Regions from separate parts of the Noviherbaspirillum cavernae genome, predicted to be linked through region 3. Evidence: predicted binding sites of a transcription regulator. Region 3 holds the regulator's gene; each other region holds the start of a gene.
What was found. Region 3 encodes HrcA, which represses chaperone genes, less so after heat shock. Its sites were predicted from a motif close to TTAGCACTCNNNNNNNNNGAGTGCTAA; they were not measured.
Positions count from the first base shown of each region.

Region 1: the regulator HrcA is predicted to act here: its motif matches at 1,934-1,960, upstream of groES (co-chaperone GroES).
Region 2: the regulator HrcA is predicted to act here: its motif matches at 2,021-2,047, upstream of rpoH (RNA polymerase sigma factor RpoH).

Region 1 is NZ_QYUN01000002.1:791,075-795,357, reverse strand. Features, by position in the region: gene D3870_RS03855 (helix-turn-helix domain-containing protein) at 1-186, shown strand, start outside; gene D3870_RS03850 (TniQ family protein) at 192-1,721, shown strand; gene groES (co-chaperone GroES) at 2,075-2,365, shown strand; gene groL (chaperonin GroEL) at 2,402-4,051, shown strand.
Region 2 is NZ_QYUN01000002.1:427,809-432,091, forward strand. Features, by position in the region: gene cyoE (heme o synthase) at 1-333, shown strand, start outside; gene D3870_RS02125 (SCO family protein) at 437-970, shown strand; gene rpoH (RNA polymerase sigma factor RpoH) at 1,054-1,953, opposite strand; gene D3870_RS02135 (cell division protein FtsX) at 2,187-3,113, opposite strand; gene D3870_RS02140 (cell division ATP-binding protein FtsE) at 3,110-3,796, opposite strand; gene ftsY (signal recognition particle-docking protein FtsY) at 3,803-4,283, opposite strand, start outside.
Region 3 is NZ_QYUN01000002.1:684,273-688,555, reverse strand. Features, by position in the region: gene D3870_RS03340 (NAD kinase) at 1-734, opposite strand, end outside; gene D3870_RS03335 (HAD family hydrolase) at 806-1,510, shown strand; gene hrcA (heat-inducible transcriptional repressor HrcA) at 1,548-2,567, shown strand; gene fur (ferric iron uptake transcriptional regulator) at 2,614-3,045, opposite strand; gene D3870_RS03320 (outer membrane protein assembly factor BamE) at 3,171-3,737, shown strand; gene dapB (4-hydroxy-tetrahydrodipicolinate reductase) at 3,759-4,283, shown strand, end outside.

The sequences.
Region 1 (4,283 bases), 110 kb from region 3:
GCCTTTGAGTGGGTGGAAATGTGTGCAGAAGCTGAACCCGATGGTCATCTCAGCGCCGAATCCCGTCGCGTGCTTTTTCGGATGATTCGAGACGTTTTGATTCAAATGGAGCTTGGGACACTGCCTGAAAACTTTGATACCAGCCTTCTGATGTCTCAGCAGATGAAAGCCCATGGAAAGAGGTAGCATCAATGGATGACGACATCATTTCAAGTGCGGCCTCTGCTCTACAACGCCTGATTGATGAGCACAGAAAGATTCCTCAAGATAGGGATTCCCTTGATCAGAAATTTTCATCCTTTATTCAACAAGAACGAACCAAAGTAGCCGACAGCAAATCTATACTATTTTCCACCGGGCGCGTCGTTCGCTTACCTAAACGAACCCCATCTACGCCGTCTAAGGAAACAACGCCACGACTGGAAATTTGCAGGCCATTACCTGATGAAGTGATACAAGGCTGGCGCGGGCGTATGCGATCCGTCAATTGCATAGGGCCCAAAGAGAAAATCGAAGCTCTCATCGAAGCTCATGCTCGCAGCCTCGATACAAACATTCCAGCGGATGCTGATTTTTTCCAGCATGTCGCCAGCATTTTGCACATGCCGCGTGAGCAGCTCATACATCAACATACGCTGACACCGTTTTTCAATGCCCTTGAAGGCCTGAAGCTCAACAAACCGGGGACAAAATCGACACGGCATAGGGAAGCTGTTGAGCGCCATGCACCGTTCAAACTCGGCGGAAAACATCCTCGATATTGCTGGCAATGTGCGCAAGAAGATTTATCCTCAATGGGCTTTTCTTATTGGCGACGTGAGCATCAGTTACCCGGAGCCCTTTGGTGCATGGAACACCATAGTCTCTTGTCAACCGTGCCGCGCCGAGACGCTTTTGATCAATGTCCGCATGAAATCACCGATGCCGTCATTGAACAAAGAGCGCAGGAATTCCATCCAGAGCAAACAGCATTTCTGAAACGATATGCTTACATCGTGAATGAGATATTCGAGCAAAGACCTACTATTGATAGCCGAGCCGCAAGCATCGTGCTCGGCAAAAAGGCGCGAATCGCCGATCTGCGAATTTCAAAGCTAGGAACTCGCCCAACCGTCGGCAATCGTCTGATGGAGCTTCTGCCTCGGTGGTGGTTGGAAGAGACGATTCCCCGGGTACATTGGATACCGCACAAATACATCTCATCCATTGACGGCATTTGCAGCCCCGATGCCACGCGCTATACCACTGCGACTTTAAGCCTGCTTGCTGCGTTGTTCTATGAGGACGAGCAGCAAGCTGTCGCTGAAATCTTCAACCCCTCATGCCCCTCTCCAGACAGAGCGCCCGGCGCTGCTTTTTGGGGAAGCTGGAAAGTGTTTGACGAATATGTCGCTCAGGAGGGAGTGGTAAGTCACGTCGCAGAACGACTGGCAATTCCGAGTAGCACTGTGTCCATAGGTTTATTGAGACAAGGTTTACCAGGGTTGGGACGATCTAGCTCTACCATTCTTGCAGCTCATGCGTTTCTATCAGGCCAATCCATGGCCGATGCTTGTGCCTGTAACCAAGCATCTATTGAAGAAGTTGAATCACTAATCCGCATGTCAGGAAGCAAGCTAAAAGCTGCCCTCGACAAAATCGTGCGCAACACTCGTTACAAGTCTCCACCTAGCCCCCGAGTAAGAAAAAAGCGTTTGCCAAGCGGGCTTTCCGGGATTTGATATCCGTCTGGTTCTGACAAGCGCATTTCTGCATACCCAATCGATGCAGGCAGCCTTTCCGAATGGAAGATTTGGTTGCATTTCGACAATCAATCCCTCTCCATCTTCCACCATTTTCTTTTTTTCCTGTTCAGACAGACTTTATTCCCGCCTGACAGACTTTATTGTTCGTGACCACCCCGCCTTGAAAAAACAAAAAGCCGCCCATATACTTAGCACTCGTCAGGAGAGAGTGCTAACAAGAATCTCCTCTGGCCTTCCAACATTTCCAGTGCGGCCCGGCTGCACGGTGAAGTGCACCTTGCAGCAAACCTGCCGCAAAAACATAACCTATTGAATTTAAAGGAGTTTGTATGAACCTTCGTCCTTTGCACGATCGCGTCATCGTCAAGCGCCTGGACCAGGAAACCAAGACTGCGTCCGGCATCGTTCTCCCTGAAGCCGCTGCAGAAAAGCCTGATCAAGGTGAAATTCTGGCCGTCGGCAACGGCAAGGTCCTCGAAGATGGCAAAGTCCGTGCGCTGGAAGTCAAGGTCGGCGATCGCGTGCTGTTCGGCAAATATTCCGGCCAGACCGTCAAGGTCGACGGCGAAGAACTGCTCGTGATGCGCGAAGAAGACATCATGGCAGTCGTCCAGAAGTAATACGAATTTCCAACGAATAATCAAGGAGTTACGAACATGGCAGCTAAAGAAGTAATTTTCGGCGATTCCGCCCGTGCCAAGATGGTCGAAGGCGTGAACATCCTCGCCAACGCCGTTAAAGTCACCCTCGGCCCGAAAGGCCGCAACGTCGTGCTGGAGCGTTCCTTCGGCGCCCCGACCGTCACCAAGGACGGCGTCTCGGTCGCGAAAGAGATCGAGCTCAAAGACAAGCTCATGAACATGGGCGCGCAGATGGTCAAGGAAGTCGCTTCCAAGACTTCCGACAACGCCGGTGACGGTACAACAACCGCAACCGTGCTGGCTCAGGCAATCGTGCGCGAAGGCATGAAGTTCGTCGCCGCCGGCATGAACCCGATGGACCTGAAGCGCGGCATCGACAAGGCTGTGGCCGCCACTGTCGAAGAACTGCAGAAGATCGCCAAGCCCTGCACCACCTCCAAGGAAATCGCCCAGGTCGGCGCCATCTCCGCCAACAGCGACGCCTCCATCGGCGACCGCATCGCTGAAGCGATGGAAAAGGTCGGCAAGGAAGGCGTGATCACTGTTGAAGATGGCAAGTCCCTGCACGACGAGCTGGACATCGTGGAAGGCATGCAATTCGACCGCGGCTACCTGTCCCCGTACTTCATCAACAACCCGGACAAGCAAGTTGCTGTTCTGGAAAACCCGTTCATCCTGCTGTTCGACAAGAAGATCACCAACATCCGCGATCTGCTGCCGGTGCTGGAACAAGTTGCCAAGGCTGGCCGTCCGCTGCTGATCATCGCTGAAGACGTCGAAGGCGAAGCGCTGGCGACTCTGGTCGTCAATAACATCCGTGGCATCCTGAAGACCTGCGCCGTCAAGGCTCCTGGCTTCGGCGACCGTCGCAAGGCGATGCTGGAAGACATCGCGATCCTGACCGGCGGCCAGGTGATCGCTGAAGAAGTCGGCCTGACACTCGAAAAAGTCACGCTGAACGACCTCGGCCAGGCAAAGCGCATCGAAATCGGCAAGGAAAACACCACCGTGATCGACGGCGCAGGTCAACACGTCGCCATCGAAGCGCGCGTCAAGCAAATCCGCGTGCAAATCGAAGAAGCGACTTCCGACTACGACCGTGAAAAACTGCAAGAGCGCGTTGCCAAGCTGGCAGGCGGTGTTGCCGTGATCAAGGTTGGCGCTGCCACCGAAGTCGAAATGAAGGAAAAGAAAGCCCGCGTGGAAGACGCGCTGCACGCAACCCGTGCCGCGGTTGAAGAAGGCATTGTTGCAGGCGGCGGCGTTGCACTGCTGCGCGCTCGTTCGAACCTGTCCGTCAAGGGCGACAACGCCGATCAAGAAGCTGGCATCAAGATCGTCCTGCGCGCAATTGAAGAGCCGCTGCGCATGATCGTTCAAAACGCAGGTGACGAAGCTTCGGTCGTGGTCAACAAGGTTCTGGAAGGCAAAGGTAACTTCGGTTACAACGCTGCCAACGGCACCTACGGCGACATGGTCGAAATGGGCGTGCTGGATCCAGCCAAGGTGACCCGTTCGGCGCTGCAAAACGCCGCTTCGATCGCCGGCCTGATGCTGACGACCGACTGCATGGTAGCCGAGCAGGTTGAAGACAAACCGGCTGGCGGTGGCATGGGCGGTATGGGTGGCATGGGCGGTATGGGTGGCATGGAAGGCATGATGTAATTTGCCGACTGCGAGAAGGTAGCGATACCTTCCGCTGTCCACAACGCAAAAGACCCGCAAGACATCAATCTTGCGGGTCTTTTTTTATCGTTACCGATTGTGGATGCGCCGTCCTGAAGTAGATCACACGTCGCCAATCGCTCCATACAGGGTGATTTCTCGGTCAGTCCCTGCACACCCTCCAGAGCCGACACATCCATCATGTTGCATGCCAGATTCTTCCGACAAGGGA
Region 2 (4,283 bases), 260 kb from region 3:
TTCTGGGCGTTGGCGCTCTACCGTCGCGACGACTATGCGAAATCCGGGCTGCCGATGCTGCCGGTGACGCATGGACTGAAGTTCACGCAATTTCATATCCTGCTGTACACCATTGCACTCGTCGCAACGACGATGCTGCCGTATGCGGTGCAAATGAGCGGCCTGATCTATCTCGCCAGCGCTTCCGTGCTGGGTGCGATCTTCCTGTGGTACGCATGGCAGGTGTATCGCCATTACACCGATCTCATCGCGCGCAAGACCTTTGCCTACTCGATCATCTATCTGTCGCTGCTGTTCGTCGCGCTGCTGGTCGACCACTATTTCAGGTTCTGACATCATGCATTCACGATCTTCCAGACTGGCACTGTCTCTGGCCGCGCTCCTTGCGGCGGTTTTCCTGAGCGGGTGCGACAAGCAGTCCGCAGATGGAACCCAGATGATGCTATCGCCGGTAAAGAGTCCCTTCAAGAATACCGATGTCACCGGACTCGAGTATGCAAAGGACTTCACGCTGACCGACCACAACGGCAAGCAACGCACACTGGCCGACTTCAAGGGCAAGGCGGTGGTGGTGTTCTTCGGCTATACGCATTGTCCCGACGTGTGCCCGACGACCATGGCCGAAATGTCGGCGGTGATGAAAGACCTCGGGTCGCAGGCGGACAAGGTGCAGGTCTTGTTCATTACCGTCGATCCGGAGCGGGACACGCCGGAGCTCTTGTCGAAGTATGTTCCTGCATTCGATTCGCGCTTTCTCGGTTTGAGCGGCGACAAGGCGTCGATTGACAAGGTCGCGAAGGAGTTCAAGCTCTATTATCAGAAGGTGCCGGGCAAGGAGCCGGGCAGCTACACGATGGATCATACTTCCGGCAGCTATGTGTTCGACCCGCAGGGACGCATTCGCCTGTTTGTCCGACATGGGCAGGGTGCCGAGCCGATTGCGCATGATCTGAAACTGCTGTTGTCATAACGCGCCCGGTTCCGGAAAACAATCGGGGCGGGAAAGAAAAAAGGCGCTCCGCGGAGCGCCTTTTTCATGTGCATTGCCGGTGCTTAAGCGTACGCCGCCAGTGTACCTTTCATCTTTTTCAAGGCTGAGCTTTCGATCTGGCGAATGCGTTCGGCCGATACGCCGAATTCGTCCGCCAGCTCATGCAGCGTCGCGCCGGAGCCGTCATCGTTGGCCAGCCAGCGTGCCTCGACGATGCGGCGGGACCGGGCATCCAGTTTGCCGAGTGCGGTTGCCAGGCCCTCCGACTGCATGCGGTCATACTGCTGCGCCTCCAGCGCCCGGGTCGGCTCGTTCGCATCGGACGACAGATACGCGATGGGCGCGAACTTGTCGTCTTCGTCGTCGCTTTGCGCTTCCAGCGCGATATCGCGGCCCGACATGCGGGTTTCCATCTCGATGACTTCTTCGCGCTTGACGTTCAGCGATTTCGCCAGATCATCAACCTGCGCCGGCGTCATCGCATCCAGGCTTTCCTTGTGGCTGCGCAGATTGAAGAACAGTTTGCGCTGCGCCTTCGTCGTTGCAACCTTCACGAGACGCCAGTTCTTCAGGATGTACTCATGCATCTCTGCCTTGATCCAGTGCATCGCGTAGGACACCAGGCGCACGTTTTGATCGGGATCGAAGCGCTTGACCGCCTTCATCAAGCCGATATTGCCTTCCTGGATCAGGTCGGCGTGCGGCAGGCCGTAGCCGAGATAGCCGCGGGCGATCGATACGACGAGGCGCAAATGAGACAACACCAGCTTTTGCGCGGCACCAAGATCATTCTTGTCGCGCAGGCGGCGGGCGAGAGAAACCTCTTCCTCGTGCGACAGCATCGGCAGGCGGTTGACGGCCGAGATATACGCTTCAATGTTGCCGAGGCTGCCGGAAAAACCGAGCGCCATTGCGCTATTGCCAAAAGGAACCAATGCAGCTTGTGCAGGCGATTCTTTCATTCGTTCTCCTTGCTTCGATAACTGATTCCGGTCAAAAAACTGCTGGTTCGTTACTTGGAGGACTATATTAGCACTCTCTCGGGGGGAGTGCTAATGAGCCTTTTCAATGGGCGGATAGTGTCAATCTATTGCCAAAGCGTAACTGTTATAGAGTCTTACTTTAGAGTGCACATGAGAAGAAAAGTTGTGCCAAATCAAAAAAATTGTGTGGCGCAGCGGACGAAAGACGGCATCTATGACAGCCGTGAAAGATGTTGTCGAACGGAAAGCAGTCCGCCCGACAGGCCCAGGAGGGCACTCATCGCAAGCAGCCCCGCAGTGGACACGGGATTCAAGGGAGCCAGCCGAAACTCGGAGGCGTAGAGGCGCGCAAACTCCGTTATGGCCTGGTTCAGGGGATGCAATGCCAGTGCCACCATACCCAATGCCACCACGCCGGCCAATGCTCCCAGCAATGCACCACTATAGTAAAAAGGACGGTAAATATAGCTGTCGGTGGCGCCAAACAGGCGCGACACTTCAATTTCCTCCCGCTGCGTCATGACTTGCAGCCGGATCGTGTTGAATACCACTGCCACCACCACCACGCCCAGCGTCATGGCGAGGAATGCCAGTGCCAGACGCAATACATGCATCAATGCGGCGAGGCGCTTCACCCAAGCCGAATCGACTTGCACGTACTCGACGCCCGGCAGGGCCTTCAGTCTTGCTGCAATGGCGTCGGCCTTCGTTGCATCGGATGCGTTCTGGAAACCGGCCAATTTGAGGACATAGGCATCCGGTAATGGATTTTCACCCAGGGTCGTCAAGGCATCAGACAGACCGGTTTTTGCCTTCAGCATCGTGAGCGCGCGTTCCCGCGGTACGAACTCCAGCTTGCCTGCGCTTCCCGTCTCTTGCACGACGCGCCGGATTTGCGGCGCAAGCGCCGTGACGCGTTCGCGCGCAGTATCCATTGCCATGAAAATGCTGATCTCCGGCTCGACCGCGAACTGCTCCGATACCGGGCGTACGTTTTCCAGCACGGTCAGGCCGGCGAAGGGCAGCGACAAGGCAATCGCCACGACCAGCGTGTTCAGCGCGAAACTGCCAGGCATCTTGCGCAGATGGTTCAATGCTGCCGAAAATGCGGAAAAATGCTGCCGGAGCCAAGTCCTCATGCGTTGCCCCTTTCGCCAAACGCAGCGCTCTCGCTCGCGGCGAGTTTTCCCTGGTTCAGGTAAATCACGCGTTGTGCGCCGGCCAGAATCTGTTCGTCATGCGTGGAAATGATGCAGGTGGCGCCGACGCCGTGAAACGACTTCAGCGCGTCGAGCACTTTCGTTGCGCTGGCGCGGTCGAGATTGGCGGTGGGTTCATCGGCGAGGATGACTTGCGGCTTGTTCACGATCGCGCGGGCAATTGCCACCCGCTGCTGCTCGCCACCCGACAGGCTCAGGGGGGCGAACAAGGCCTTGTCCAGCAGGCCCACCTTGTCCAGTGCGGCGCGCGCACGTTTCTCCGCGTCGGATTTCGCGGTTCCGACGACGATCAGCGGCAGCATGACATTGGTCAGCACATTGCGGTCGGACAGCAGGCGCTGCTGCTGGAAAATCAATCCAAGATTGCGTCGCAGGTAAGGCAGGCCGGACGGTTTGATGCGGCCAATGTCCTGGCCGTTGACGGTGAGAATGCCGGCACTCGGACGTTCCAGCGCAGCAATCATTTTCAGCAGGGTCGATTTGCCGGCGCCGGAAGGGCCGGACAGGAAAAACAGCTCCCCTTTCGGAATCGACAGCGTGATATCGGACAGCGCCATCGATTTGCCGGAATACTGCTTCGACACCTTTTGAAATTCAATCATCGTCGCTCAACTCAACAGTGCATCCACGAATTCTTCTGCGTTGAACGGCTGCAGGTCCTCAATCTTTTCGCCGATGCCGATGAAGTACACCGGTATCGGCCGAGCCCTCGCGATGGCCGCCAGTACGCCGCCCTTCGCGGTACCGTCGAGCTTGGTCACGATCAGGCCGGTCAGTTGGAGGGCATCGTCGAACGCCTTCACCTGCGCCAGTGCATTCTGCCCCGTATTGCCGTCGATCACGAGCAGCAGTTCATGTGGCGCGCTCTCCATGCCCTTGCCGATCACGCGCTTGACCTTCTTCAGCTCTTCCATCAAGTGCAGCTGGGTCGGCAGGCGGCCGGCGGTATCGATCATCACGACGTTGGTGCCGCGTGCCTTCGCCGATTGCACCGCGTCGAAGGCGACGGCGGCGGGGTCGCCGGATTCCTGCGCGATGACGGTCACGTTGTTGCGCTGGCCCCAGATCGCGAGCTGTTCGCGGGCTGCG
Region 3 (4,283 bases):
CGCCCGCCCATGATCTCGATCACGATCTCGCTGGAATCAGGCACGACGATCGGACGGTTGGACAAGGCATGCGGCGCAATCGGGACCAGCACCATGCCGGACAGACTCGGATGCAACAAGGGGCCGCCGGCGGACAATGCGTACGCGGTGGAACCCGTCGGCGTCGCCACGATCAGACCGTCCGAACGCTGGTTGTACATGAAGCGCCCATCGACTTCAACCTGCAGTTCCGCCATGCCGGAAGTGGAACCGCGCGACACGACAACATCGTTGAATGCCAGCGCCTGGAAGATGGTGTCGCCGTCGCGGATGACCGAACTTTCGAGCAGGCTGCGCTGTTCCGATTCGAGCTTGCCGCTCAACATCTCTTCCAGCACCGGGATCACGGCTTCCTGCGAGATGTCGGTCATGAAACCGAGCCGTCCCTGGTTGATGCCGATCAAGGGTATGCCATAGGGAGCGAGCTGGCGTGCAATGCCGAGCATGGTGCCGTCGCCCCCGACGACGATGGCCACATCGGCATGACGGCCGATTTCGGCAGGCGTCATCGGCACCACGCCGGTCAGGCCGACGTTGTGTGCCGTTTCGGCTTCGAACACCACGCGGTATCCTGCCTTGGCAAGGAAGTCGCCGATTTCGGATAGCGACTGCGCAATGCCGGCAGCCATATACTTGCCGACAATGGCAACCGTATTGAATGCGGGGAAAGCAGTGACTGGCTGGGAAGGCAACATGCTGCAGATTAGACCATAATTTGACTGGCTCTTGCAGGTTCGGAATTCACCCCCATTATCTGTTTATAAACATGCATCGCATCAAGGCAGTCTTCTTCGATCTGGATGACACGCTATGGCCCATCGTTCCGGTCATCGAGCGTGCGGAAGTCGTTATGTTCGACTGGCTGACGCAACATGCGCCAGGCGTCGCGGATCGCTTCACAATCGACAGCCTGCGCGAGCGGCGGCGCGTGCTGCTGCAGGAGAATCCGCAGTTCCATCTCGACCTGCGCCTGCTGCGGCATGCAGGATTGACCGAGGCATTCCTCCATGTGGACGAGGACGTGGCAAAGGTCGATCGGGCAATGGCGATTTTCTCCGAGGCGCGCAATGCGGTGACGCTGTTTGACGATGTGCTGCCGATGCTGGATGGCTTGCGAGGACGCGTCATGTTCGGCTCGATTTCGAACGGGGTGGCGGATCTGGAAGTGATCGGACTGGCACATTATTTTCAGGCGTCGGTTGCTGCCTGCAATGTGGGTATCGCGAAACCGGCTCCAGAAATTTTCCATGCAGCATGTGATGCATTGAATATCCTGCCATGTGAAGCCGTCCATGTCGGCGACGATCCCGTGCTCGATGTGGAGGGCGCGCAAAAGGCAGGCTTGCAGGCCGTATGGATGAATCGTTATGCATTGCGACCAGTTCGTGAACTGCCTGACAACATACAGCCGGACGTCGTATGCACGAGCTTCCACGAATTGGACGAATGGTTACGCAAACGCATCATTTGATTGGCACCGACCGAGACAGCTCGCATAGAATAACGATATGCAACTCGATATTCGCGCACAAACCCTGCTGAAAGCTCTTGTCGAACGGTACATTGCCGAAGGACAGCCGATAGGCTCGCGTGCGCTCTCCAGAATTTCGGGCCTCGAACTGTCGCCGGCCACGATCCGCAATATCATGGCCGACCTCGAAGATATGGGTTTCGTCGCCAGTCCGCACACCTCGGCGGGACGGGTACCGACGCCGCGCGGCTATCGCGTGTTTGTCGATACGCTGCTCACCGTGCAGACCATTGATGAAACAACGGTCGAATCGAAAGTACAGTTGCGACTGCAAAAAGGATCGCCGCAAAAAATCATCTCCAATGCCGCGCAAGTGCTGTCATCGCTGTCGCAGTTCGCCGGCGTCGTGATGACGCCGAAGCACGAGTCGGTGTTTCATCAGATCGAATTCCTGCGCCTGTCCGAAAAACGCATTCTGCTGGTGATCGTCGCGCCCAATGGCGACGTGCAGAATCGCCTGCTGCTGACCGACGTCGATTACACGCCGGCGCAATTGGTGCAGGCCGCCAATTACATCAATCAGCACTACGGCGGCATGGCATTTGACGAAGTGCGCATGCGACTGCAGAACGAGTTGCGTCAATTGCGCGACGACATGACGCGGCTGATGCAGGCCGCGGTCGAAGTGGGCAGCGATGTGATGGCGGAGAACAATGACGATGTCGTGATCTCCGGCGAGCGCAATCTGTTGAGCGTGAGCGATCTGTCGTCGAACATGACGTCCTTGCGCAAGCTGTTCGAGATGTTCGAGCAAAAGACCAGCCTGATGCAATTGCTTGACGTTTCCAGCAAGGCAACGGGCGTGCAGATCTTCATCGGTGGCGAATCGCAGCTGGTGCCGATGGATGACATGAGCGTGGTCACCGCCCCCTACGAAGTCAACGGCAGGATTGTCGGCACGCTGGGTGTGATCGGCCCCACCCGCATGGCCTACGAGCGTGTGATCCCGATCGTTGATATCACAGCGAAGCTGTTATCAAATGCCTTGAGTCATTGACAGACGGCATGGTGTTGCACCATTCCGCCAAGAGTGAGAGGGGGCATCAACGATTGCGATGCGGACAATTGCCCTTGTTGCAATGCCCATACAGCGCCAAGGCGTGTTCGGCAATCTCGAAGCCGCGTTCCATGGCGATTTTCTGCTGACGCTTCTCGATTTCCTCATCAAAAAACTCTTCGACGCGTCCGCAATCGAGACACACCAGATGGTCGTGATGTGAGCCTGCGTTCAGCTCGAACACCGCCTTGCCTGTTTCGAAATGATTGCGATGCAACAAACCCGCCTGCTCAAACTGAGTCAAGACGCGATACACGGTTGCCAACCCGACATCGAGATTTTCGTTAAGCAGGATCTTGTACACATCCTCGGCGCTCAGATGACGGACCGGGCTGTTCTGAAAAATTTCGAGAATTTTGAGCCTTGGCAGCGTCGCTTTCAGGCCGCTGGCTTTCAGCTCGGAAGGATTGTTCGGCATGTTGATGGTCGGATTCGGATTATCTGCTTTATCATATAGTGTTTTAGCACACTTGCTCAACGAATTGAGACCTCCCTATGCGAATGTCGTTCTCCAATAGTGATCGCACACCAGCGAAGGCTGGCATGCTTTGCCTCGCACTGGTGGCATGTCTGGCTGGTTGCGCGTCGAAAAATCCGTTGATGGACGATGCCCCGGCTGCTGCCGGCGCAAGCGCGTCCAAACCGGCAAGCGTGGCGACTGCAGCAGCACCGACCGCAGAGACAAAAACCACTGCCGCGGCTGCGCCGGGAAGCGATACACACACGACCGGCCCGACCGGCTATCGGCGCTTCCTCGGCATATTTGCGCCATACCGGGTTGATGTGCAGCAAGGCAATTTCGTGTCGCGCGAAATGGTTGATCAATTGCGCGAAGGCATGCAACGTCCGGAAGGCGTGACGCGCGAACAAGTCCGTTTCGTGCTGGGCACGCCATTATTGACGGATGTGTTCCACGCCGACCGCTGGGATTACGTATTCCGTCTGCAAAAGAAAAGTGGCGAAGTAATTTCCAGCCATGTCACGGCATTCTTTCAGAACAATCGCCTGACGCGCATTGACGGTGGCAATCTGCCTACCGAACAGGAATACCTGGCGCACATCGCAGGCTCTGCGCCCGGCGCACCGTCTACGGCCAACACCAAGAAGTAAGCATCCACGAAAAAGCATCGCATGAATTCCATGAAAATCGCCATCGCAGGCGCATCCGGCCGCATGGGCCGCATGCTGATCGAAGCCGTCCATAACGCCGACGATGCCACTCTGGCCGGCGCGCTCGACGTTGCGGGCACATCCGGCATTGGCACCGATGCCGCCGCATTTCTCGGCAAACCGGCCGGCGTGCCTATCGAATCAGACCTGGCCAAAGGCCTGGCCAACGCGGAATTCCTGATCGACTTCACGCGTCCCGAAGGCACCTTGACGCATCTCGAATACTGCGCCGCGCATGGCATCAAGATGATCATCGGCACCACCGGCTTCGATGAGGCCGGCAAGGCGGCCATCGCGGCGGCGGCGCAAAAGACCGCAATCGTGTTTGCCCCGAACATGAGCGTCGGCGTCAACGTGACGATGAAGCTGCTGGAAATGGCGGCGAAAAGCTTTTCGCACGGCTACGACATCGAAATCATCGAAGCCCACCATCGCCACAAGGTCGATGCGCCATCCGGCACCGCGATCAAGATGGGTGAAGTCATT